One region of the Shewanella sp. KJ2020 genome, then DNA from elsewhere that is predicted to be linked to it. Evidence: predicted binding sites of a transcription regulator. Region 1 holds the regulator's gene; the other holds the start of a gene.
The links. The regulator MetJ, encoded in region 1, represses methionine synthesis genes. The targets are predictions, from matches to a motif close to TAGACGTCTAGACGTCTA.

Region 1 (5,690 bases):
CAAGCGTGTTCTGGATAGGCGTTGTCGGAATTGGCTTTGGTATTCCGTTGCTGTTTATGCTACTACCCGCCGCGACTCGCCACACTAAGGGCGCGATGATTATGGTGGCCTGTGCGAGCTTAACGGGCGTACTCGCCTTAAGACACTTTATTGTGTATGCGGGCCAAAGCTACTTAAGCTAACGTATTGATGCTAGAGCAATAAGTATCACTTAAATGCGATTAAGTGATGCTCGAATGGATGACAGCTCGTATCCACAGCAACAAAAAGCACCGTTAAACGGTGCTTTTTTTATGGCTGCGATTGGTTGCAATTGGCAGGAGGTTATTGCGGTAATAACTCAATCACTGATTTGACCGTGAGCACTAAGGCGCTGATAGCGCAGAGGGCTAAGGTCGCCATCTTGGTCTTATGTTTATCCACATTTCCCACCAGTTTGCCCGCCACGAGATAGCCTAAAAAGACCGAGGGCAATAGCATTAGCGACAGCCAAAAGTGCTTGATTTCGAGTAGGCCCGTCACCCCAAGAATCGCCAAGGCAATGGTCGAACTAAAGATAAAGAAGGCCGATAGTGCGGCACGAAATTGCGAGGCATCTTTACCCGATAATAAAATTGCCATCGGCGGCCCACCAATAGCGGCAATATTGCCAAAAATCCCCGAGACGACACCCGCGCCGAAGAGGGTTTTCTTATTTACCGGCAGGCTGAATTTATACAGGCTGAGGATAACTGCGACAGTCACAATGGCGGCAATCGCAAGGCCAAGGATAGCTTGAGGTGCAAATAGCAATAGGCTTGCGCCGATAAAACCGCCGGGCACGCGACCTAGGAGCGCATATTGCAAGCCATTGAATTCTAAGTGGCCGCGCTCACGCAATAGGGTGAGTAGCGCGATGGAAAATCCCATCACAATTACGGGGGCGGGCACTAATTGGGGATCGACAATATAGAGTAAAGGGCTGGCAACCACGGCAAGGCCAAAGCCAATCAGACTCTGGGTGAGGGCCCCTAAAAACACAATCACAGACGCGATGGCAAGCGTTTGTGGATCTATCAAGGAAAACATAGGATTCCATCAAAACAAAATAGGGATCGTTACTTTAGCCCACCACAGTGGATGAGCATTAACGATCCCTAATAATTAGTTACGGCAGGATTATGGACGCCTGAGCGTTACTCCATGTCTTCCCACTCTATTCCCATTTCGTCCATCAGGCGTTTAGCTTCTGCTGGAATACTGTCGGGGCAGTCCTTTGAGAGGTCGGCATCATCAGGCAATGGCTGGCCTGTATAGGCATGCAAGAATGCCTCACACAACAGCTCGCTGTTGGTGGCGTGACGCAAATTATTGACCTGACGACGAGTACGTTCGTCCGTGAGGACCTTAAGCACCTTGAGCGGAATAGACACAGTAATTTTTTTTACTTGTTCATTCTTCTTGCCATGTTCAGCATAGGGGCTGATGTATTCCCCATTCCATTCAGTCATTGACTCACCTGTTATAACGCTAAATTCGGGGCAGATTTTAAACCCTTACAAACAACAGTCAAATTATTGCTACTATTTCTTGGGGATTGCAAACAGATTTCTTTATGTTTAGACGTCTAAACGTCTTAACGCCTATTGACGATAGGGTTGGGCTTAGGTACATTTAGACGTCCAGACATCTCTATCAGTCTACCGAATTTAGGAGTCCACCCATGGCAGAGCGTCAATTAGCCACACTGGCAGTGCGTCAGGGTATCGAAAGCGATACTCAATATGGCGCAGTTGTGCCACCGATTTATTTGTCGACTAATTACGCCTTCGATGGTCATAAAAATCCCCGCGAATTTGATTACAGCCGTTCAGGCAATCCAACTCGCTGCATTTTAGGTGAAGCATTAGCCCAATTAGAAAAGGGCGCGACTGGCATAGTGACCTGCACTGGCATGGCGGCCATTACCTTAGTGGCGACTTTGCTTGGCCCCGATGATCTATTGGTCGTGCCCCACGATTGTTACGGCGGTTCCTACCGTTTATTTACCAACTTGGCGAAGAAAGGCCAGTTTAAGCTGATTGTGGTCGATCAAACCGACAGCCAAGCGTTAGCCGCCGCTATCGCGCAGAATCCTAAGATGGTGTGGCTCGAAACCCCATCGAACCCGTTATTGCGTGTGGTGGATATCGAAGCCATTGCCAAGGCGAGCCATGAGGTCGGCGCACTGGTGGTGGTTGATAACACCTTTTTATCGCCGATATTGCAACAACCCCTATTGTTAGGCGCGGATATCGTTATCCACTCCACTACTAAATATATCAATGGTCACAGCGATGTGGTTGGCGGCGCTGTGGTCGCCAAAGATGCACAAATCGGTGAAAGCTTACATTGGTGGTCGAACACTCTAGGTTTAACGGGCTCAGCATTTGATAGTTACTTAACCCTGCGCGGCCTACGCACTCTCGCTGTGCGCATTCGCGAGCATCAAGCCAATGCCCAGCGCATTGTTGAGGTATTAACCCAAAGCCCTGTGGTGAGTAAAGTTTATTACCCAGGGCTTGCGGATCATCCAGGTCACGCGATTGCCGCCAAGCAACAGAAGGGCTTTGGCGCTATGCTGAGTTTTGAGCTTAAGGGCGGCGAGGCCGAAGTGGTGGCCTTTTTAGGTGCACTCAGCTTATTTAGCGTGGCGGAAAGTTTAGGTGGCGTCGAAAGTTTAGTGGCCGTGCCCGCCACTATGACCCACAGAGCCATGGAGCCGCAGGCGCGCTTCGAGGCGGGCATTAAGGACACCCTATTACGTTTATCGGTGGGTATTGAAGATGCCGCCGATTTAGTTGCAGATATTCAAGCAGGATTAGCCGCCGCTGCGGCTTGTCAGTAGAGGAATAATAGATGGCACGTTGTCACTTACATAAATTTGGTGGCTCCAGTTTAGCGGATGCCGATTGTTATCGTCGAGTCGCCCATATCCTGTTAACCCACGGTCATAGTGATGATCTTGTGGTGGTCTCTGCGGCAGGTAAAAGCACGAATTTCCTGTATAAATTATTAGCGCTGCGTGATGCGGGTCAGCTATGGCAAGAAGAATTACAAGTGCTGATCAGTTACCAACAGGGGTTGATTGAGCAGTTGTTATCAAATGAACAAGCCCGGGATCTGCGTGAGCGTTTGGCCACTGATAAAGCGCAACTTATCAGCTTATTATCCTTAGATACCCGCAATGATTACCAAATCAACCATGTGGTGAGCTTTGGCGAACGTTGGTCGGCACGTTTAATGGCGGCGCTACTGCGTGAATCGGGCGTGGCGGCAAGCCATGTGGATGCCTGTTCAATTTTAGTGGCCGATGAAGCCGCTGTGCCACAAATTCGGGTACAAGAATCCCGTGCTAAAGTACAAGCCCTATTAGCCGCCCATCCAAATGAGCGCTTAGTGATCACAGGTTTTATCTGCGCTAACGAGCGCGGCGATACCTTGTTACTCGGTCGAAATGGTTCCGATTTTAGCGCCAGCCTTATTGCCAGCCTTGCCGATATCGAGCGCGTGACCATTTGGACCGATGTGGAAGGGGTGTTCAACGCCGATCCTAATAAAATCAACGATGCCAAGTTACTGAAAAGCATGTCACTTGCCGAAGCCGATCGCCTAGCGCGTTTAGGCTCGCCAGTATTGCATTCGCGCACTCTACAGCCGCTATTCAATACCGAAGTGAGTTTAGCGGTGCGCTCAAGTTATGCGTCGCACACTGACTTTACCTTAATTGCGCCCCATAGCTCCTCAGCGAGTGCGCCCGTGGTGACTAACCTCAATGCAGTCGTATTATTCGGCTTTAAGCTTACGGGCGAATTAAGCCGTTTATTAGATCTATTGATTGCCGCAGGTTTAACGCCATTGGCCCACTGGGTATCGGCCCATCAAAGGGTTGAGCTTGCCTATACCGCTGAAAATCAAAAACAAGTGCAAAGATTGCTCGATGCCGAGGCACAAGCGTTAGGGATCAGCGATCAGCAGATCAATACCGATCTCGGCTTAGTGGCGTTAGTCAGCGCTGACGCCGAACACTACCGCCGCGGCTTTGCCCGTTTACTAAGCCGCGATGCTAAACCTTTGTTTAGTGGCGATTTAAGTTTAGTAACTTTAGTGCCCCAGTCACAGGTGAATCTGTTAACCCAAAAGGTGCACCGTCGCTGCGCGGGTCCGCGTAAACGCATTGGCGTCCTGCTGCTCGGTGTGGGCAATATTGGTGAGGCTTGGGTCAATCTCTTTAAGTCAGTGTCGCCATCACTGAACCATGAACTCGAAGCCAGTGTCGAGTTAGTCGGTTTAGTCAGTTCGAGTAAAGCCTTGATTAAACCCACAGGCATTAATCTTGCCGCGTGGCAAACAGAGTTTAATACCGAGGCTACGCCTTGGCAGTATGAGCATTTATTCGAGCAGTTAGAGCAAGTTAACTGTGATGAGCTGGTGGCCTTAGATATCAGTGCCAGCGCCAGTTTAACGCTGCAATATCCAGAGTTGTTCGAGCGCGGCATCCATATGGTGAGCGCGAATAAACTCGCAGGCTCGGGTCCACTGCCTTTCTACCGTGAGCTAAAACAGCAACTGGGTAATCGTCGTTTATTTTGGCGTTACAATGCTAGCTGCGGCGCGGGTTTACCTATCCAACATGCGCTAAATGATCTGCGTAACAGCGGTGATAGCGTTGAGGCCGTGGGCGGGATTTTCTCTGGCACCTTGTGTTGGTTATTTGAGAAATACGATACCAGTAAGCCTTTTTCTGAATTAGTGATTGAAGCCAGAGGCTTAGGTATTACCGAACCCGATCCCCGCGACGATCTTTCCGGTCGCGATATGCAGCGTAAGTTGCTCATTTTGGCCCGTGAAATAGGTCTTGAAATCGAGCTTGAAGATATTGAACTGCGCTCTTTAGTACCTGCACATTTGGCGGATATTCCATTAGAGCAATTTCTTGGGCGGATCGCTGAATTAGACGATGAATTACAGCAGCAATATGGCGCGGCGGCGGAGCAAAATAAGGTGCTCAGGTACGTAGCATCCTTAGACAACAGCGGCCCAGAGCTTAAGGCCGAGGTGGGTTTGCAGTGGATTGATACCGATCATCCCTATGCCAATTTAACCCCGGGGGATAACGTGTTTGTGATCCGCTCTGCCTTCTATCAAGGCAATCCGTTGATCATCCGTGGACCGGGCGCCGGACGCGAAGTGACTGCGGCGGCGGTGCAGTCGGATCTGACGCAGATCTGCCGCGATCTATTACAAGAATAGATTTAAATTCAAAAGCTTAAAGGACTCATTCGAGTCCTTTTTTATTGTCTAGAATAAATAGACTCATCTATGGGGCAGAAATTACCATAAATGGGGATTTTTTGGCTTGACTTACACCTCAGTTTCTCTAGTATATGGACATATAGACGTCCAAACGTCCATTTGATTAGAACCACTGAACTATAGAGTCGTGCCATGGGCGGTTAGTCGTGCCAAGGGCGGTTGAGGAAATACACATGGCTTTTCATCACGCACAACATTCACATTCGCTAAACCAGAGCTTGTCTGAGCTTAATGGCGATATTAATGTTTCTTTTGAGTTTTTCCCGCCATCGACCCCCGAAATGGAACAGATCCTGTGGAACTCTATTCGTCGTTTAGAGCCGCTGAATCCTAAGTTTGTGTCTGTGACCTATGGT
Region 2 (5,690 bases), on a different contig from region 1:
GTACGCGGTAGGCGCGGGTACAGATTTCGATTTTACGCGCCTTAGTATCGGCCTGACCTTGCTCGTCGAATGCCATGATAATGGCCGCCGCGCCGTAGCGTTTGACTAAGGTCGCCTGCTCGATAAATTTCGCTTCGCCTTCTTTAAGGGAAATCGAGTTAACAATGCCTTTGCCTTGAATACATTTGAGGCCAGCTTCGATCACTTCCCACTTAGAGGAGTCGATCATAATGGGTACGCGGCTGATATCGGGCTCAGAGGCAATCAAGTTTAAAAACTTGTGCATGATCTCCACGCCATCGAGCATGCCTTCGTCCATGTTGATGTCGATGATCTGCGCGCCGCTTTCAACCTGTTCACGGGCGACATCGAGCGCCTGCTCGAACTTGCCTTCTTTAATCAGCTTTAAAAACTTGGCCGAACCTGTAACGTTGGTGCGTTCACCCACGTTTACAAATAGGGTTTGGGCATCGATAGTGAGCGGTTCCAAACCCGCAAGGCGGCAGGCGACGGGGATATCGGGCAATACGCGAGGATCATATTTTTCAACCGCTTGTCGGATAACGCGAATATGTTCAGGCGTGCTACCACAGCAACCGCCAATAATGTTGAGCATGCCTTCGCGCGCCCAATCTTCGATTACATTCGCCATATCCTCTGGGGTTTCATCGTAGCCGCCAAACTCGTTCGGCAGGCCCGCATTTGGATGCGCCGACACATAACATTCGGCGATACGGGATAATTCTTCGACGTAGGGGCGCAGCTCTTTTGGCCCGAGGGCGCAGTTAAGACCGATAGATAAGGGCTTGATATGGCGAAGGGAATTGTAAAAGGCTTCGGTCGTTTGACCTGTAAGCGTGCGGCCCGAGGCATCGGTAATAGTGCCGGAGATCATCACAGGTAAACGCGCTGGTGAATTGGCGCCAAATAAGTCATCGAAGACAGATTCAATCGCAAACAGCGCGGCCTTGGCGTTCAAAGTATCAAAAATGGTCTCGACCATAATGATATCCGCACCGCCTTCGATCAGCGCCTTAGTGGATTCTTTGTAAGCGGTCACTAACTCATCGAAACTGACATTGCGATAGCCAGGGTCGTTCACATCTGGGCTAATCGAGCAAGTGCGGTTAGTGGGCCCTAACACACCGGCGACATAGCGTGGGATCCCCGTGGCTTTCTCTATTTCATCACAGGCCTGCCGAGCGAGGCGCGCGCCTTCGCGGTTAATTTCGGCGGACAACGACTGCATATCGTAGTCGGCCATGGCGATGGTGGTGGCGTTAAAGGTATTGGTTTCAATAATATCGGCACCGGCATTTAAGTAGTCGGTGTGGATTTGTTTGATGATCTGCGGCTGAGTCAGGACTAATAGATCGTTATTGCCTTTGACATCCGTATGCCAATCCTTGAAACGCTCGCCGCGATAATCGGCTTCTTCCAGCTTGTAGCCTTGGATCATAGTGCCCATGGCGCCGTCTAAGATCAGGATGCGCTGGGACAGTTGGTTGCGAATGTCTGCCAGTATTTGGCCTGCTCGATGGGGTGATATCGCCATAAAATGATTACCTTTACTACAGCTAAGTTGAGTCCAAAGTACGCAATCCGGTGACAAATTGCATTTTATTATTGGATGTCGTTCGTTTTGTTTTGGACATTTAAACGTATAGACGTCCATAATACGCGACATCGGATTGTCAGGGCAAGATGAAAGTCAAATATGAAACAAGTTCGCTTATTACTGTTGCGCCACGGGGAATGCGAGGGCGGAGCGATTTTACGTGGTCGCGTCGATGTACCCCTGAGTGAAAAGGGTTGGCAGCAGATGTCGGCGGCGGTAGCGGCGCGGTCGGGGATTTTCCATGGGATTTATAGCTCCACCTCAAGGCGCTGCGCCGAATTTGCTAAGGCGTTTGCCGATTCATTGCGCGAGAAGGGGCAAAATCCGCATGTATCTAGCCCCTTGGACGTCACCTTGCTCGATAGTTTGCAGGAACTCGATTTTGGTGATTGGGATGGGCGCACATTCGAGGAGCTATATCGACAAGAAGGCGAATTGCTGGCGGCCTATTGGCAAAATCCATGGCTAGCAGCGCCACCCCAAGGGGAATCAATGGTGAGTTTTGAGCAGCGAATAAATGCCGCCATCGAGGGAATTTTGGATCAAGCCTTTGCTCAAATGGCAAAGGATAATCCAGTCGCCCCGGCTGAGGCTGCCCCTGCTGAGTCTGAGGCAACACTAAGCGCCGAGTCGATTACTGCACCAGTCGCCACTATTTGGATCATTAGCCATGGCGGCGTGCTCCGCCATTTAATGGCAAGGGCGCTAGGGGCGGTGCAGGTGCCAGGTTTTTATAGCCAGTTGACACTGCCAGAGGCCGCAGTGGTGGGTATCAATGTGCTCGAAGATACACTCGGTGAGCGTTATTGGCGTTTAAACTGGCCTAGTTCCTAGTGCCAAGTGCCAAATGCCTAGTGCCAAATGCAAAGTCAATGTGCACTTGATGCGGGAAATCCCTTGTCTGTGCTGGTTTATGTGTTAACACAATTAATATCAGGGTTTTATCATTTAAACGGCATTGCCTTACAAGCTAGATATAGGATAATGCATTTTCTTGATGGGTCTGCTTAAGCGGAAACATCGCAGCAATAGGTGTTGGGAATGTGCTCTTGGATATTTTGCTACTGGGATAAGTCGTGAAAACCCGAGCATATCAACCCATACATAATAGGGAATCGGGGCGCTGCCCGTCAGCCAGCCCGAACTGTACCCGCAACTGTGAGTAGTAAAAGAAGCGCCTAGAACCTAGAACCTTCTTCCCCTACAAGTCAGGAGACCTGCCTATTGCTGTTATCGCTGCATGCAGCTTTAGTTCTCGAGCGGGTAACTCGAGGGAGCAGAATATGATGATCACTATATTGGCCTTTTGGGCAAAGGGTTGTTTTTACGCGGGGGCTGAGTCTCAGTGAAGCCGTTGCCATTACAACCAATTAAAACCTCTATCCCGGATACCGCACTCAAGGTGAGCGATTTGAGCTGGGTTATCGAGGGAAAAACCATTCTCGCGGATATTAATTTTGCTTTGCAAAGCGGCCAAATGCTGGGGCTTATTGGCCCTAACGGTGCGGGCAAGTCGAGTCTGCTGCGTTGTATTTACCGCTTTGTACGCCCAAGCCGTGGCAGTATTAGTCTTTTTAATCAAAATATTGAGCAGTTATCGCCCAAGGCGTTCGCCTGCAAAGTTGCCGTTGTACAGCAGGATACGCCCCATTATTTTGATATGACGACCGAGCAGTTGGTGGCAATGGGATTAACGCCCCATAAGGGCATGTTCGACACTAATTCTAGCTGTGATAGCCAAAGGATTGCTAAGGCGCTGGAAAAGGTGGGACTAAGCCAAAAACTGCACCAACAGTATGAGCGTTTGTCCGGCGGCGAAAAGCAGCGAGCCCTTATCGCCCGCGCCATAGTCCAGCAGCCACAGTTACTGATTTTAGATGAGCCTACTAATCATCTCGATGTGCGTTATCAGATCCAAATCCTTGAATTAGTGAGGAGTCTTGGTATTAGCGTGATAGCCTCAATCCACGATCTCAATCTAGCCAGCGCCCTGTGTGACCGTTTGCTATTGCTCGATAAGGGAGCAGTGAGTGCGATGGGCACCCCGTCTGAGGTGTTAACCGAGGCGCGTATCGCCGATGTCTTTGGTGTCTGCGCTCAGGTATCGAGCCATCCGCAACATGGCAATCCTTTGATTAGTTACTTTTACGGTTATCAACCGAATCAGAGCTTACACGAGTCGCAGCCCCCCAAACTTTACCCCAGCGAACTTGAGGGGGATAAATGAAGCACGCAATGACACATATGCTCGGCAGTATGGTTAATCGCATTTTGACACCGTTAACACAACAGCAATGGTTGATCCTAGGATTCGTGGTCCTAGGGATATTAACGCCAATCGCCGCGGCGAGTTTTGGGGCGGCGACTATTGGTTTTTTAGATGTATTGCATGTGTTTATCACTAAGTTACTCCAGAGCTTTGGCACTCTTAATCCAACGAATGTGAATGGCATCACAGAGCGGATTGTGATGGAGCTTAGGCTGCCACGAATTTTACTCGCCTTTGTGGCGGGGGCGGGGTTGTCTCTGGCGGGGAGTGTGCTGCAAACCGTGACCCGCAATCCACTGGCCGATCCCTATTTATTCGGTATTAGTTCGGGCGCCTCCTTTGGGGCTGTCGTTATGCTCACTCTCTTCACAGGATCTGGTTTATTTGGGAGTGTCGGGGTTGTTGTCAATACGGGGATCTTCAGTGGTTCTGGGGTATTTGCAGGTTTACTGTGGTTTAGCTTGCCCTTTGGCGCCTTTATTGGCGCCAGTTTATCTGTGCTGATTGTGCTTGCCTTGTCGGGGCTTGGGCTCAACAGCCAAGTGGAGCGCATGTTGCTTTCCGGTGTGGCGACCTCTTTTATGTTTGGCGCTTTAACCAGTTTGCTGTTGTATTTTGCTAGCCCGCAGGCAACGGCATCGGTGCTGTTTTGGAGCTTAGGCAGTTTTGCTAAGGCCAGTTGGCCGCTGTTGATTTTACCGACCTTAGTGGTCGGTGCGAGTCTGCTGATCATTTTAGGGATGAAACGGCAGATCATGGCATTGCAGGCCGGGGATGAAACCGCCCATACCTTAGGGGTGAACGTGCCCAAATTGCGACTCAATATGCTGTTGCTCTGCTCTTTAATTACGGCGATTTTAGTCGCTACCTGTGGCGGGATTGGCTTTGTCGGATTGATGATCCCCCACTCGGTGCGCTTATTATTTCCCGGCCGCCAGCCCATAGTGTTAACCGCCTTGGTGGGGGGATTATTTATGGTGTGGATAGATGTACTCGCCCGTTGTGTGCTCGGTAATCAAGAGTTACCCGTGGGCATTATCACCGCCGCGATAGGCAGTTTTTTCTTTTTGCTTATTCTGCGTCGGCGAAAAGTGACCAGCTAATTTAATGCTTAAGACGTATGGAAAATCGGCGTGGGATGCGTCGTAGTGATTCAATTTGGATTGGCAAGTGGAGTGTGAATGTCTCAATCAGCCGTTTCGTTTCAAATAAGCCCTGTGAGCAAAGTACAAGATCAGATAATTCAACAGAAAATAGACCTTAAGACTAAGCCGCCCGGCGCCCTCGGCCAGCTCGAATCCTTAGCATTGCAAATTGCCCGCATACAAGGGCCGCAGCAATTGCAGATAGTAAAACCGACCATGTTGGTATTTGCGGGCGATCATGGTATTGCCGCAGAAGGGGTGTCGATTGCGCCTAGCGAAGTGACCCGCCAAATGGTGCAAAACTTTGCCCACGGCGGCGCGGCGATCAATGTGTTCTGCCGTCAGCTGGGGTTTAAGCTCGAAGTGATTGACTGCGGTATTTTAACGCCGCTTGAAGGGGTTGAAGGCATTATCGATCAACGGCTTGGCGCTGGTACTGGCGCTATTCATTTAGAACCTGCTATGGCGCTTGAAACCGTCGATAAAGGGTTTGCCATGGCGCGGGATCTTATTGAACGCCACCATCAAGGGGGCTGTAATTTGGTCGCCTTTGGTGAAATGGGTATAGGTAACACTTCTGCCGCCTCTGCCATTATGGCGGCGATGATGCAACTCGATGTGGCGGAATGCGTTGGCCGTGGCACGGGCATTAACAGCG

Region 2: the regulator MetJ is predicted to act here: its motif matches at 1,657-1,674, upstream of metH (methionine synthase).

The regions. Positions count from the first base shown of each region.
Region 1 covers NZ_JAKUKD010000015.1:315,158-320,847, reverse strand. The annotation lists gene nrfD (NrfD/PsrC family molybdoenzyme membrane anchor subunit) at 1-182, shown strand, start outside; gene MJO46_RS10430 (sulfite exporter TauE/SafE family protein) at 325-1,068, opposite strand; gene metJ (met regulon transcriptional regulator MetJ) at 1,176-1,490, opposite strand; gene metB (cystathionine gamma-synthase) at 1,703-2,866, shown strand; gene MJO46_RS10415 (bifunctional aspartate kinase/homoserine dehydrogenase II) at 2,878-5,271, shown strand; gene metF (methylenetetrahydrofolate reductase) at 5,508-5,690, shown strand, end outside.
Region 2 covers NZ_JAKUKD010000012.1:114,479-120,168, reverse strand. The annotation lists gene metH (methionine synthase) at 1-1,555, opposite strand, end outside; gene MJO46_RS07935 (histidine phosphatase family protein) at 1,718-2,452, shown strand; cobalamin riboswitch at 2,673-2,858, shown strand; gene MJO46_RS07930 (ABC transporter ATP-binding protein) at 2,964-3,845, shown strand; gene MJO46_RS07925 (iron ABC transporter permease) at 3,842-4,990, shown strand; gene cobT (nicotinate-nucleotide--dimethylbenzimidazole phosphoribosyltransferase) at 5,069-5,690, shown strand, end outside.